DNA from 3 places in the Aeromonas sp. R6-2 genome. Region 1 is predicted to be linked to each of the others. Evidence: riboswitches for the same ligand, from Rfam matches in the RefSeq annotation. Region 1 holds a riboswitch; each other region holds the start of a gene.
The links. A riboswitch is a leader RNA that binds a small molecule or an ion and turns the genes downstream of it on or off. The one in region 1 is predicted to bind cyclic di-GMP.
Positions count from the first base shown of each region.

Region 2: linked by a shared signal. The riboswitch ahead of AB5Y48_RS15380 (glycosyl hydrolase family 18 protein) and the one ahead of AB5Y48_RS19355 (sigma-54 dependent transcriptional regulator) in region 1 are both predicted to bind cyclic di-GMP.
Region 3: linked by a shared signal. The riboswitch ahead of AB5Y48_RS17205 (fimbrial protein) and the one ahead of AB5Y48_RS19355 (sigma-54 dependent transcriptional regulator) in region 1 are both predicted to bind cyclic di-GMP.

Region 1 is NZ_JBFODE010000072.1:57,732-62,136, forward strand. It holds gene fliF (flagellar basal-body MS-ring/collar protein FliF) at 1-315, opposite strand, end outside; gene AB5Y48_RS19350 (flagellar hook-basal body complex protein FliE) at 397-723, opposite strand; gene AB5Y48_RS19355 (sigma-54 dependent transcriptional regulator) at 734-2,110, opposite strand; cyclic di-GMP riboswitch class I at 2,221-2,310, opposite strand; gene lfhA (lateral flagellar biosynthesis protein LfhA) at 2,511-4,405, opposite strand, start outside.
Region 2 is NZ_JBFODE010000057.1:18,736-23,140, reverse strand. It holds gene AB5Y48_RS15385 (ExeM/NucH family extracellular endonuclease) at 33-2,189, opposite strand; cyclic di-GMP riboswitch class I at 2,471-2,557, shown strand; gene AB5Y48_RS15380 (glycosyl hydrolase family 18 protein) at 2,668-4,405, shown strand, end outside.
Region 3 is NZ_JBFODE010000063.1:141,544-145,948, reverse strand. It holds gene AB5Y48_RS17220 (fimbria/pilus outer membrane usher protein) at 1-153, opposite strand, end outside; gene AB5Y48_RS17215 (hypothetical protein) at 214-540, opposite strand; gene AB5Y48_RS17210 (fimbrial protein) at 614-1,147, opposite strand; cyclic di-GMP riboswitch class I at 1,695-1,781, shown strand; gene AB5Y48_RS17205 (fimbrial protein) at 1,868-2,158, shown strand; gene AB5Y48_RS17200 (collagenase) at 2,402-4,405, shown strand, end outside.

The sequences.
Region 1 (4,405 bases):
GCCGAGCCCTTCCAGGCCGGCCGGCATGGCGGCCCGTACCCCTCGGGCGGCCAGGGCCATCCGCACCTGGGCCAGCTGGCTCTCCGGCACCAAGACCTGCCCCGAGCTCTTCTCGAGGCGGAACGGCACCTGCTCCTTCTCGAGCAGCTCCATGATGTTGGCGGTGTCGTAGAGCTCCTGCTTGCCGTAGAGGGGGACGTAGTTCTGGCTCGAGGTCCAGAGGATGATGACGATGGTGCCGGCGACGATGGCCGCCAGCAGGGCGATGGCCAGCACCGACTTGTTGTCGCGAGAGAGTCTGCGCCACTTCTTCAGCCCCTGCTCCAGGCGCTGACGCAGATCGAGCTCCTGCCCGGTGGCAGGCATGTTGTTTACCACTTCACTCATGAATCACCCTCAGAGCGGCATGCGCATGATGTCGTCGAACCCGGTCATCAGCTTGTTACGCACCTGCATCAGGGCTGAGAAGCTGAGGCCCGCCTTCTGGCTGGCCACCATGGCCCCCACCAGATCGTCGCTCTGCCCCGTGTCGACGGCGGTCATCATGCGTGAGGAGAGATTCTGCTGGGCGTTGACCCGGTTGACCACATCACGCATGGCGTGACCAAAGGAGAGATCGGTGTCGACACCGGATAAGGGCAGCCCGGGCTGGGTGGCAATTCGCTCCATCTCCTGCATCCGGTTCAGCAGGGCGACCTGGGAGGTCATCATCTCGATCTTCACGGGCACTTCCTCATTGTTGGATCTGCAGGTCTATGTCGATGCCCTGCTCACGCATGGCCGCCAGCTTGTAACGCAAGGCGCGGGTGGTCATCCCCAATGCCTCGGCGGTACGCGCCCGATGGCCCTCGAAGCGACGCAGGGTCTCCAGCACATAACGGAATTCGGCCTGACGGCGGGTCTCGGTGAGTCCGTCTACGACGACCGACTCGGTCTCGCTCGCGACGACACCGGGCAACATCAGATCGGCGGGCTGAATATGCAATCCTCGCGCCATAATGAGAGCCCGCTGAATCACATTCTCCAGCTCGCGCACATTGCCGGGCCAGCGATAGGTCTGCAGCAGCAGCGAGGCCTCCAGGCTGAAGCGGTAACCGGGCTGGGGCGCGTGACAGGCCAGGAAGTGCTCGGCCAGGGGGAGAATATCCTCCGGGCGATCCCGCAGGGCAGGCCAGGCCAGAGGAAGTACATCGAGGCGATAGAAGAGATCCTCGCGAAACTCGCCGCGAGCCACCAGCTCGCGCAGGTCCCGGTTGCTGGCGGCGATGATGCGCACGTCCAGGGGGATGATGCGGTGGCTGCCGAGCCGCTCCACCTCGCGCTCCTGCAGCACCCGCAGCAACTTGGCCTGCAGGGGCAGGGGCAGCTCGGAGATCTCGTCGAGCAGCAGAGTGCCACCGTTGGCCGCCTCGAACTTGCCGGGCTGGGCGGTGACGGCACCGGTGAAGGCCCCCTTGGCATGACCAAACAGGATCGATTCGAGCATCGACTCGGGGATGGCGGCGCAGTTGATGGCGACAAACGGCTTGTCGGCACGATCCGACATCTCGTGAATGTAGCGGGCCAGACACTCCTTGCCGGTCCCCGACTCCCCCCCGATGAGCACCGAGGCGGAGGTCTTGGCGGCGCGGCGGGCAAGTTGCAGCAGCTGCTGGCTGATGCGGGAGACGGCGATGAGATTGGGCTCCCCCTGATCGATCAGGAGGGCGCCCTGAATGGCATCGGCCAGTTGGCGCGCGCTGAAGGGCTTGATGACGTAATCGGCGGCGCCGCAGCGCATCGCCTCGGCCACCAGAGCCCCCTGGCGCTCGTTGGCGGCGACCATGAGGCGTCCGCTGGGGAGCGCGGCGACCAGCGCCTTCATCTCCCGGCAACACACCTCGGGTTGGCAGGTGAGATCGAGCACGATGAGATCGCAGGAATGGGCAGATAACCAGCCAAGCGCCTGGTCGATATCGGGAAGATGGGTAAAGCCGACCCGGGCTAACCTGGTGACCTCGGGGGCGGTGAAGGTGGTCTCCTCCTCGCTGCCAATCCAGAGCAGGGACGAGTGAGCGGCGATAGTGGGCTCACTGTGCAAGAGTGCGCCATGATGCGTGTAACCGTGCATAAAAATGGAAACCCCAACAGGTTGGGAACCGAAAGGAAGCACGCGAAAGAGAGGAGAGAGGCGGTATTCATGCAGCCCCGATGTCACCACAGGGCGACCCGTCCTTGATCCTTGGCAACCCCGCTATCGTCAACGCTGTCGCGTTATTAGACCGGAGGCTTTGCGTCCTGACCTTTCAGTTCAGTTTGCCTTTTCAAACAACCAAGCATTCTGCGGCAGGTGCTGCATAGCACACCGGCGTGTTAACAGAGCAGCCGTCTAGTTGTTAAGCTTTTGATTATTTTGTCTTTAACGGCTTATGCGTCACCGTTTGGCGCAGATCATATCGGCTTTTGAGGAGAGTGCAAGGTCCAGTTCAGGAATTGGGGCTTCCCCGTGAGGAAGCCCTTTTCCCCAACCCTTACCCCAGGGTTCCCACCACATCAACCCGCAACTCTTCGGGGATTTCATTGTAGGAGAGCACCTTGAGCCCACGGCAGAAGGAGCGGGCATAGCGGGAGAGCAAGGGACGCAGCTGGGGCATCACCACCAGCACGGGAGGATGCCCCAACTGCTGCAGCTGGGTCTTGACCAGCGGCATGTTCTGCTGCAGCTGGGCCAGCAGTTGGGGATCGATGGGGAAGCTGTCGAGGGAGACCTTGCCCTGCTGCTGGGACTGGCTGAGCGCGGCCAGCAGGGTCTGCTCGAGGCGATCATCCAGGGTGAAGGTCGCCAGCACGTCCCGTTGGCCGATGGCCTGGCGCACCAGCTGGCGCTTGAGGGCACAGCGCACATCCGAGGCGAGCAGGACCGGGTCCTTGGTGATCTCGCTCGAATCGAGCAGGGTCGTTGCTATGGTGCGAATGTCCACCAGGCTCACCTGCTCGCGCAGCAACTGGCGATAGACCCGCAGCTGCTGCATCTGGGTCAGGGCCAGGTTGAGCTCCTCATTGAGACGCGGCGACTGGGTGGCCAGATGCTGCCCCAGCTTGCCCACCTCGTCGTGACCAAACAGCTCGTCCAGATGCTCCCGCAGCAACTTGCTCAGGTGGGTGGCGATGACGGTGGCCGAGTCGACCACCGAGTAGCCCAGATTGAGGGCCTTGGCCTTGATATCGGGCAGGATCCAGACCGCCTCCATGCCGAAGGCGGGATCCTGGGTCAGCTCCCCGTCCAGGGCTCCATAGGTCTGGCTGCTGCCGATGGCCATCAGCCGCTGACAATCCACACTGCCGCCGGCCAGGGCCACGCCGGCCAGCTTGATGCTGTACTGCTCCGGCTGTAGCTGCAGATTGTCACGCACCCGGATCTCCGGTAACAGGAAGCCATATTGCTCGGAGAGGGTCTTGCGAATGCCGCGTACCCGGGAGAGCAGCTCGGCCCCCTTCTCCTGCTCGGCCAGGGAGACCAGACGATAACCCAGCTCGATCACCACACTGTCGAGGGCCGGCAGATCCTGCCACTCCAGCCCCTGGGGTTCGCGCAGATCCATCTGCCGGGCGATCTCCTCGGCCGCTTCCAGCTCGGGGGCGGCGGGTTGACGCCGGCTCACCCGCCAGCCACTCCAGGCCAGCACGGCGGCGAAGCTCAGGAAGGCCAGGGTCGGCATGCCGGGCACCAGGCCGAGTATGGTCATCACTGCCGCGCCGGTATAGATGACCCGGGGTGAGGCGAGCAGCTGCTGGCCCACCTGATCGGTCATCTCCCCTTCGTCATTGACCCGGGTCACTATGATGGCCGCCGCGGTGGACATCAGCAGGGAGGGGATCTGGGCCACCAGGCCGTCACCTATGGTGAGCAGGGCATAGCGCTGGAAGGCTTCCGCCACCGGCAGTGCGTGCTGGAAGATACCGATGGAAAGACCACCGATCAGGTTGATGATGAGCACCAGGAGACCGGCGATGGCGTCCCCGCGCACAAACTTGGAGGCGCCGTCCATCGCCCCGTAGAAGTCCGCCTCGCGGGCGATCTCCTGGCGTCTGGCCCGCGCCTGATGCTGATCCATGATGCCGGCGTTGAGATCCGCATCGATGGCCATCTGCTTGCCGGGCAGGGCATCCAAGGTGAAGCGGGCCGATACCTCGGAGATCCGCTCTCCCCCCTTGGTGATGACCACGAAGTTGATGATCATCAGGATGATGAAGACCACCAGGCCCACCACATAGTTGCCGCCGATGACCACCTCACCGAAGGCCTGGATCACCTTACCGGCGGCGTCATTGCCCTCGTGGCCGTTGAGCAGTACCACCCGGGTCGAGGCCACGTTGAGGGAGAGCCGCATCAGGGTCGCCACCAGCAAGACGGTGGGGAAGACCG
Region 2 (4,405 bases), on a different contig from region 1:
CCGCCATCAGGCGGGTCTTGTGTGTTGGTGCCTTAGCGGCGGCGCCAGAAGGCCAGTGGCAACAGGGCCAGCAGGCCAAAGCCGATGCTGCCACCACCACTGCTCTGGGGCTGTTTGGCCTCTTCCAGCTTCAGGTCGACGATGATGGGGTCGTGGTCAGAAGCGCTGAAAGGGTTGTCCGATTTTGCCAACGAGCCCGTGTACTGAGTTCCGTACTCGAACAGGTTGCTTTCGAACGAGTTGATATGCCAGTCGGCCACGCCGGCTACCTTGCTCACCAGTGCCGGATTGCCCAGCGCATAGTCCAGGGTACCCAGCTCGCCATCATAGCTGTAGGAGATGGCCTTCTCCTTGTTGAACTTGACGTTGAGATCGACGAGACCATAGCTCTTGGTGATCTCGCGTCCCAACTGCTCGTAGGGTTGCTCGCCAATAAAGGTGTGAGAAGCCGAGACTATCTTGCGCTCGCTGCTGGCCGGCTGGTAGTCGGTCAGGACGCGGATCGGATCCTCTTTGGCGTAGGAGTTGAAGTCCCCCACCAGCAGTACCTGGCCAGGCAGCTTGCTGACCGCTTCGCCCAGTACCTTGGCGGCGGTGACGCGGAACTCGGTGCACTTGCCCTGCAGATCGGCAGGCTCTGTCTTGCCATCACCATTCTCATAGCAACCCGAGCCCTTGGACTTGAGGTGGTTGACCACCAGAGTCAGGGGATCCTTGCTGCCCGCAACCGTGAAGCTCTGTACCAGGGAGTCGCGCTGGCCGGCGCTCTTGGCGACGCCACCGACGGTGTAACGCTGCTCCGGCATCTTGATGACGGCGGCATCCCCCGCCGGGGTCAGCTTGGCCGGACGATAGAGCATGGCCACCATGATGGCATCGCCACCGAAGAATTTCTCACCGGTCAGCAGGGCGGCAGGCAGGCGAACATAGGCATAGTGCTTGCTCGCATCCTTCTGCTGTTCATTGAGGCGACTGACCAGATTATGGATGGCTGAGTTGTCACCAAAGCCGTTGTTTTCCATCTCCATCAGACCGAGCAGGTCTGCGTCCATCTCTGTGATGGCATTGGCTATCTTGGTGCGCTGCTTCTCGAACTCGGCCTGGGTCTTGGCTCCGCGGTTGCAACCCTTGGCATTGTCGGCATCCGCTTGATCCTTGCACAGGACGTTGAGATCGCCGCCAATGCTGGAGTGGCTGGTGAAGTAGTTGAGCACGTTAAAGCTGCCGACTCGCAGGTCGCTGCCGGGAGTGCGGGCCGGTGCGCTCTGGCGGTCCTCTCCCTGGCTACGCAGCAGGTTACCTGCGGTCAGGGTGACATCGTTCGGTACGACCAGGCGGAAGGCGTTCTTGTTGTAGACAACGACCCCTTCCAGACCATCGAGCTGATCGCCGATACGCAGATAGCCCTGATCCGCATCCAGAGCCGGGAACCAGGGAAGTACCCCATTCGGCGCCTTGTAATCGGATTCGATCACCAGACGGTTGGCACCATTCTTGGCAGCCAGGGTCACGGCATCGGCGCCGCTGGCCACGTGCAACTGGGTGGGCTTGATGAGCGGTGCCTTGTGGGAGAGCTCTACGTTGTTGCGATAGACCTTGTAGTCGAAGCTGAAGTTGCGGGTCAGGTGCAGATCGCTGCTGCTGTCGAGGCGAACCCGCATTCCCTCATGGCGATTGAGGGCTTGGGTCAGGCTCTCCCCTTCATTTATCTGCAGAACCGGGGTCGGCACACTCTTGCCTTGGGCCAGCTCCTGAATACGGGGAGTGGTGCCGTCAAACTTGAGCTTGAGCTGGGTGCCACCGTAGTACTCCTCAACCTGGGCCTCCAGGCAGAGCTCGGCACCCGGTTTGATGTAGGGATACTTGCTGGCAAAGCTCTTGTCGCTGAGGTAGACGAAGATGCCATCCGAGGTGGCCGGGTTGCCATCACCCACAGGATCGGTCAGGTAGAAGCCCTTGGTCAGGCTCTGGCCCAGCGTGGTGACGATGCCCTTGACGTGGAAGGTGCCGGGACTGATGGCGCCGTTGGCAGTGGGCGTGGTCGCCTGGGGGCTGCTGTTATCGCTGCCTTGCAGGGTGGGGATGGTGGTCAGCTGTGCATCGCTTGGGCAGACATAGGCGGCCTGAACGCCAGGGGCGGCCAGGGCCAGCCCCACCGCCAGTGAGAGCAGGGTTCGAGTTGCTTGCATGATGATTTCCTTTAATTTTTTTCTATGCAGTTCCGTAGCCCCGCCGGAGCGGGGGCGCGAATTGTCACATGACTACCAGCTCTGACCAGTGATGGGCTGCACACTTTTGCGATCGGGTTTATGGCCGTATATCTGTTTTATGATGAAGCCAACACTCTGATTTTTAATGTGAAACGCATTGGGGTTCGAATGAACTCGGCAGTGATAAGTTGTTTCTTGTCGCGAATAAAGATTGTCGGCGAGGTGGGCAATTTCTATACTCGACTCGTTCCTGACGGAACCCAGGTTAAGGGCAAACCGATCGAAAGATCGGGACGCAAAGCTTCCGGCCTACCGGTCATCTGACCCAGGGTAGCGGGGCCTCCCAGGATCTCATCGGGTGCAGTGGCACTGTCCAATGCCAGTTGTCTGCCTCTGCGTGGACCTGCCGCGTCTGTCCTTGCCTTGGATAACCATGCCAAGCAACAAGGAAGAAAAAATGCAAAACCACTTTGTCCCTACCCGCCTGGCGGCGTTGGTCGCCGTGGCATTTCTGCCCGCCTGGGCGCAGGCAGCCTATCCCCCCTATGAGGCCGGCAAGAGCTATGGCGCCGGTGATGTCGTCAGCAATGTCGGAGCCCTCTACCAGTGCAAGGAGTTTCCCTACTCGGGTTGGTGTGGTGCCTCGCCCTATCACTATGAACCGGGTGTCGGCGTCAACTGGAGCGATGCCTGGGTGCTCTTTAGCGATGGGGGTCTGCCTCCCGCCCTCGAGCTGAGCGTCAGCTCACCGGCAGCGGGAAGTTCCGTTAACGAGGGCACCGATGTTGCTCTTGCCGTCACCCTGAGCGGAACCAGCACAGACGTGGCCAAGGTTGACTATCTGATCGATGGCACCCTGGTGGCTAGCGCCGCGGCCACCCCGTGGGGGGCGGTCTGGAAGGCGGTAGGGAGTGGTAGTCATGCCCTCAAGGCGCGAGCCCTGGACAAGGATGGCAAGGTGCTGGCCGAGAGCGACAGCAGCTTCAATGTGGCCGCTGTGGTCGCTCCCGAAGCACCCAGGGTGGCCATTGCCAGCCCTGCCGCCGGCGCCAGGGTGACTCTGGGGCGCAGCGTCGCGGTGACCGGCAACGTGACCGATGCCAATAACGATGTGGCCAGGGTCGAGCTGTTTGCGGACGGCAAGAAGGTGGGCGAGGACAATGCCGCCCCCTGGCAGGTGAACTGGACTCCGGATGCCAAGGGCAGTGCATCTCTCAAGCTGGTCGCGACCGACCAGACCAGTCTGACCGGCGAGTCTGCTGCTGTGGCCGTCAGTGTTGAGGAGGCGGCGCCCCCCCCGAGCGGTGGCAACTTATCTTGCGACATTCGTCAGGTCTATCGCCCGGATGGTTACGAATGCATGGGGGACGATCACGCCCGTCGGGTGATCGGCTACTTCACCTCCTGGCGCACCGGCAAGAACGGCCTTCCTTCATATCTGGTGAGCGACATTCCCTGGAGCAAGATCACCCATATCAACTACGCATTCGCATCGGTCGATGAGCAGAGCCACCTTATCAAGGTCGATGACTCGGCCACCAAGATGACCTGGGAGGGAGTACCGGGCGCCGAGATGGATCCCGAATTCGCCTATCAAGGCCACTTCAACCTGCTCTCCAAATACAAGAAACAGTATCCGGACGTGAAGACCCTCATCTCGGTCGGCGGCTGGGCCGATACTCGTGGTTTCTACACGGCTACCACCAAGGGGGACTGCACCGTCAATACGGCGGGGATCACTGCTTTTTCCGACTCGGCGGTGAACTTCATTCGCCAGTATGGGTTTGACGGGGTCGACATCGACTATGAGTACCCCACTTCCATGAAGGATGCTGGCAACCCGAATGACTTCCCCCTCTCCAACCAGTGCCGCGCCAAGTTGTTCGGTAATTACAAGGTGCTGATGCAGACCCTGCGCGAGAAGCTGGACGCAGCAGGCACCGAGGACGGGCGCAAGTATATGCTCACCATCGCCTCACCGGCGTCGGCCTATCTGCTGCGAGGGATGGAGAACTTCCAGGTCACTCAGTATCTGGATTACGTCAACCTGATGACCTATGACTTCCACGGTGCCTGGAACCACTTCGTCGACCACAATGCCGCCCTGTTTGATAACAAGCAGGACTCCGAATTGGCTCACTGGGGGGTCTACACCCAGAAAGAGTTTGGGGGCATCGGTTATCTCAACGCTGCCT
Region 3 (4,405 bases), on a different contig from region 1:
CTTGGTCCGTTCATCAAGATCGAGCGCATCAATATTAAACTCAGTCTCGGCACATACGTTCTTTGCCAATAACAACAGCGCAGCCACCCCGATCAAAAGTGCCGCTTTAATTCGCTGGTGCTCAGTGACAAAACTTAATATTGAATGACTCATACATCACTCTAAACACATAATAAGACTCACATTTCGTGGTATCTACACAAGCCGGAAGGCTTACAAATATCGAACTTCGAGCAGGGCCGTATCGCCTTCGAATGTCTCATCGAGGTGAACCTCGAGCCGACGCTCATGCTGGGACGTTCTCGGAGATTCGGAGATATTCCCCCCCCGCGGGTCTCTGCGCTGCAACTTGACCATAAAAGGGAAAACACCACCGGCATTCTGATCGATGCGGCAGCCACTCACCCCCAGAACCAGATCAGACGGGTTGACCTGCTCCAGGATCAGGGCACAGGCGGGTTCTGTCACAGTACCGCTCAACTCCTCGGCCGCCAGAGGCAAGGCCAGCAGACCAAGCAGCGTGACAAGAGTCATCTTCATGGCGCAACTCCGGTAATGACGGGTGAAGCGCAGTGGCCAAGCCACTGCACCCGGTATCACACGTCAGAAAGAATTACTCGTAGGCCAGAGTAAAGTTGGTGGTCGCGGTGAAGGCGCCAGCCTGCAGCGGGTTGGTGGTTTGATCCTCATAGCCCTTCAGCACGGCGCTGAAGTCCAGTTGGTTGTCACCGTTTACCAGCTTGTAGGCAGCAGTCGGAGTACCCAGAACGATCGGAGCGCCGCCCGGAGCGGTCATCTTGATGCCGGCACCGGCAGCCTGGCCGCCGCCGATCACCAGCAGGCTGCTGTCGACCGGATCCTGGGCACCGCTGAAGGTCACCTTGACGGCATCATCGGCCTCGGTGATCTCGCAGTTTTCCAGCTTGATGCTAAACGGCTTGGAGTTGGACTCGCCACCCTTGACCAGCTCCTTGGTGCTGATTTGGCCCATTTCAACGACCTGGTCAACAGACTCGGGAGCCACGGAGCAGGGGGCATTGATGATTTCGCCATTGAAGGTGACCTTGCCGGAACCCTGGCCTGCAGCAGAGGCAGCGCCAGCCATCAGCAGGACACCCATCGCAACTACAATCTTATTCGCTTTCATTCGTTGATACCTTTTTATTCATGACTTACGTGTCGAAGCCGAAAAAAAGGGGTGGCCTGGAGTCACCACCCAAATTTTGAACGGCTGTATTGGGGCCAAGCCCCGCGAAACGACCTGTCATCGGCATCAACACAGGGGGAGTGAAAACCGCTCCCCAAGCCCGCCGAAGACATCCCATAGCGTCGTCTCGGGGGCAAAGTTATCCATCACCTTGATGCGTATCAAATACATTTTAATTAATAGAGATTCTTTTAAATTCGCTTTAAAATCAAGATGATATAAACATCATGAACATTGTTGTTGCGGCCTGGAGCCTGACTGTCATCGCACGCAATTTGTACACATCGCGAACGAAAAGCAGGATTAAAACACTCCGGCAACAAACCAGAAACAACTAGAGTTATTGCTCAATGCACACCCAAATGCCTCCCTCCCCCGCAAGTAGCTCCCTCATCCACCAGAGCTGAAGCAGAGCGCACTCACTCCGGGACAGTCACACATTTATTGCTCAATTGATTTCTCAAATGGGGATGATATGCTCTAGACATGATGTAAAGGGCAAACCGATTGAAAAGTCGGGACGCAAAGCCACCGGTCTAAGGGTAGCAATACCTAAGACAGCGGAGCCGCCATTAGGAAGACGAGTGTGCTTCTGATCTCTTTGTCTTTCAGATTGCGTTGCCCTTTTCGAACAACGACTTGTATCGAAAAGGACAGACTATGAATATCCAAACCGCACTGAAACGCACCGTTTCACTCTCCCTGCTCACCATGGCAGCCTTTGCAGCCCACGCCGATAACGGCACTGTGACCTTCAACGGTTACATCAACGAGGCGCCCTGCTCCATCACCAGTGACAGCATTACCTGCTACTCAGGAGCCAAGCGGCAAGATCTGGATATGACCATGCTGCAACACTCTGGTTCACTGGCAACCATCAGTAGCCAGATCGACTATCGCGTCTCCCCCACGAACAGCAATGTGGCCATAGTGACGGTGAGCTACCTCTGATCGTGACGAGGCAGAAGCCCCTCTCTATCCAAAGGGAGGGCTGGTGTGATCCATGTCAGGTTTTTTATTTCCGCCTGTTGCTTCCCACCCGAATGGGGAGAGGGGCGATAACCCCAAGGAGATGGGGTGATACCAGTTTCGTAAGGGGTCTGACCCCTTTCCTCTCTTCTTTTTCCCCATTGCGATCCAATTGAAGCCAAAATAGAGTGCAACTCCTTCCCACCTCATTCAAGGAGTTACACTGTGCGAACCCTGATCGGCAGCCTCTGCCTGCTCGCAGCGCCCCTCGCCGGAGCCTATAGTCCCTCCGACTGGCACCAATATGGCGCCAGCGCCCCCGAGACCCGCCAATTCGAATCGACGCAGAGCACCCAGCTCTTCCGCCTGACGGCCACTACGTCGTCGGCCCGCTGGCAGCAGATGCACATCTACCGCACCTATCGCTGGCAAATCGACGGCCTCAAACAACAAGCCGAGCGCCAATGTGGTGACAAGCAAACCCGGATAGAGCAAGGGTGGCGGATCCGCACCCAGCTGTGCGAATTGAGCCTCAAGGCCGGCACCCTGATTCAGGCCGAGAGCCAGGACTTCGGCTACGGCCTCTCATCGTCGGGATGGAGTGCGCTCCCCGACACACCGACCGGGTGGCGCGGCGATCGCCTCGCCCTGCCGCAAGCCCTCGCGCTGGGTCAGGAAGAGGTGGAGCTGGATCGCTGCCAGCTGGATGCCAAGGGGCGCTGCCCGAGTGACGAATGGCACTACGATCCCAGGCAATGGGAGCAGCTTCAGGTGATGGAAGAGAGCCCCAGTGAGCGGGATGGTCGCCTCGATCACATCTTCTATCGGCTCTCACCCAAGAGTGAGAGCACCGCCGCCAAGATGGTGCGCGAGCTGCATGTGTGGCGCCAGCATCAATGGCAACCGGATCCGGCCCAGGCCATTGAGGAGTGTGGCGAGCCCAGGACCCGTGAAGAGGCGGGAAACACCCTCACCGTCCGCACCTGCCGCCAGCTGCTGCCCATCGGCAGCCAGATCAATGTCACCCTGCATGACACCGGCTATATGATGCCAGCCGACAAAAACGAGTGGCAGCCACTGCCAGAAAGTGACAGCTGGCAAGAGGCCAAGACCCTGAGCCAGCCTCTGGTGCTGGCCACCACAGAGGAGCAGCTCGACTGCCGCAAGGCCAATGGCCTTCCCTGCGCCGAACCCACAGAGCCGGACCTGGACCTCCTCGACGCCGAGGCCGCACGACTGGTCGCCGACGTGAGCGGCGCCGACAAGCCTGCATGGCAGGCAAACTATGGCCACGACGATGCCAAGCTGATGGCCGCCATTCGGGGAATGCAAGCCCTGCTGGACGCCAACCGGCCGACTCACCCCGCCATGGACAAGTTGCTCTACTATGTGCGTGCCCACAACTACTTCGGTGGCGTTGCCAGAGAGAGCAACGAGACCGCTCGCGCACTGGCCCGGGTGATGGTCGCCCTGCTCAACCACCCGGCTCTGCTGGGGAATGAGCCGCAGGATGAGGCTGGCACCGTGCTGGAGGCCTGGAGCGTCGCCGCACAGGGGCAACTCGGGCAAATGGCCTTCCGTCAGGCTGCCACCCCTATGCCGGCCCAACTGATCCGCGCCCTCGACTACGCGGTACAGCATGCGGCCGTCATCAATGGCCACAAGCCGTGGGCCGATGGGCTGTTTGAGCTGCTCAATCTGATCGACTATGCCAGCTCCCACTCGCGCGATGCCGACTTCGGCCCCGCCCTCATCGGGCAAGAGCCCGCTCTGCGCCGTGCCATGCTGGCGCTGGGGGAGAGCGAGCTGGCCCTGTGGAAGCGCCGGGATGGACAGGCTGATTTGTTTGTATTCAATAACATACTCGATACCTACACCCGCCTCTACCGCATGATGCAGGACCAGGACGCCAGCGGCAGTGAGGCCTATCGCGACAGTCTGGATCGGGATGTGATCGCCCTGCTGAACCGACACGGCCTGGTGCCCGGCGGCGCCCAGAGTGCCCGCCTGCTGGAAGAGGTCTCGCTCACCCTCTCGACCTACTACCTGCGTCACACCAATCGCAGCGCCGCGGCGTGCAGCGAAGGCCCCTTGGCCGGCTACTGCACTCCCATCCGGGTCGAGGAGATATTGCCGTTCAGCCACACCTGCTCGCCGACCCTCTCACTGCGTGCCCAGGATCTGGATCAGGCACAGGCCGAGCAGATCTGCCGCGAGCTGGGTGATGAG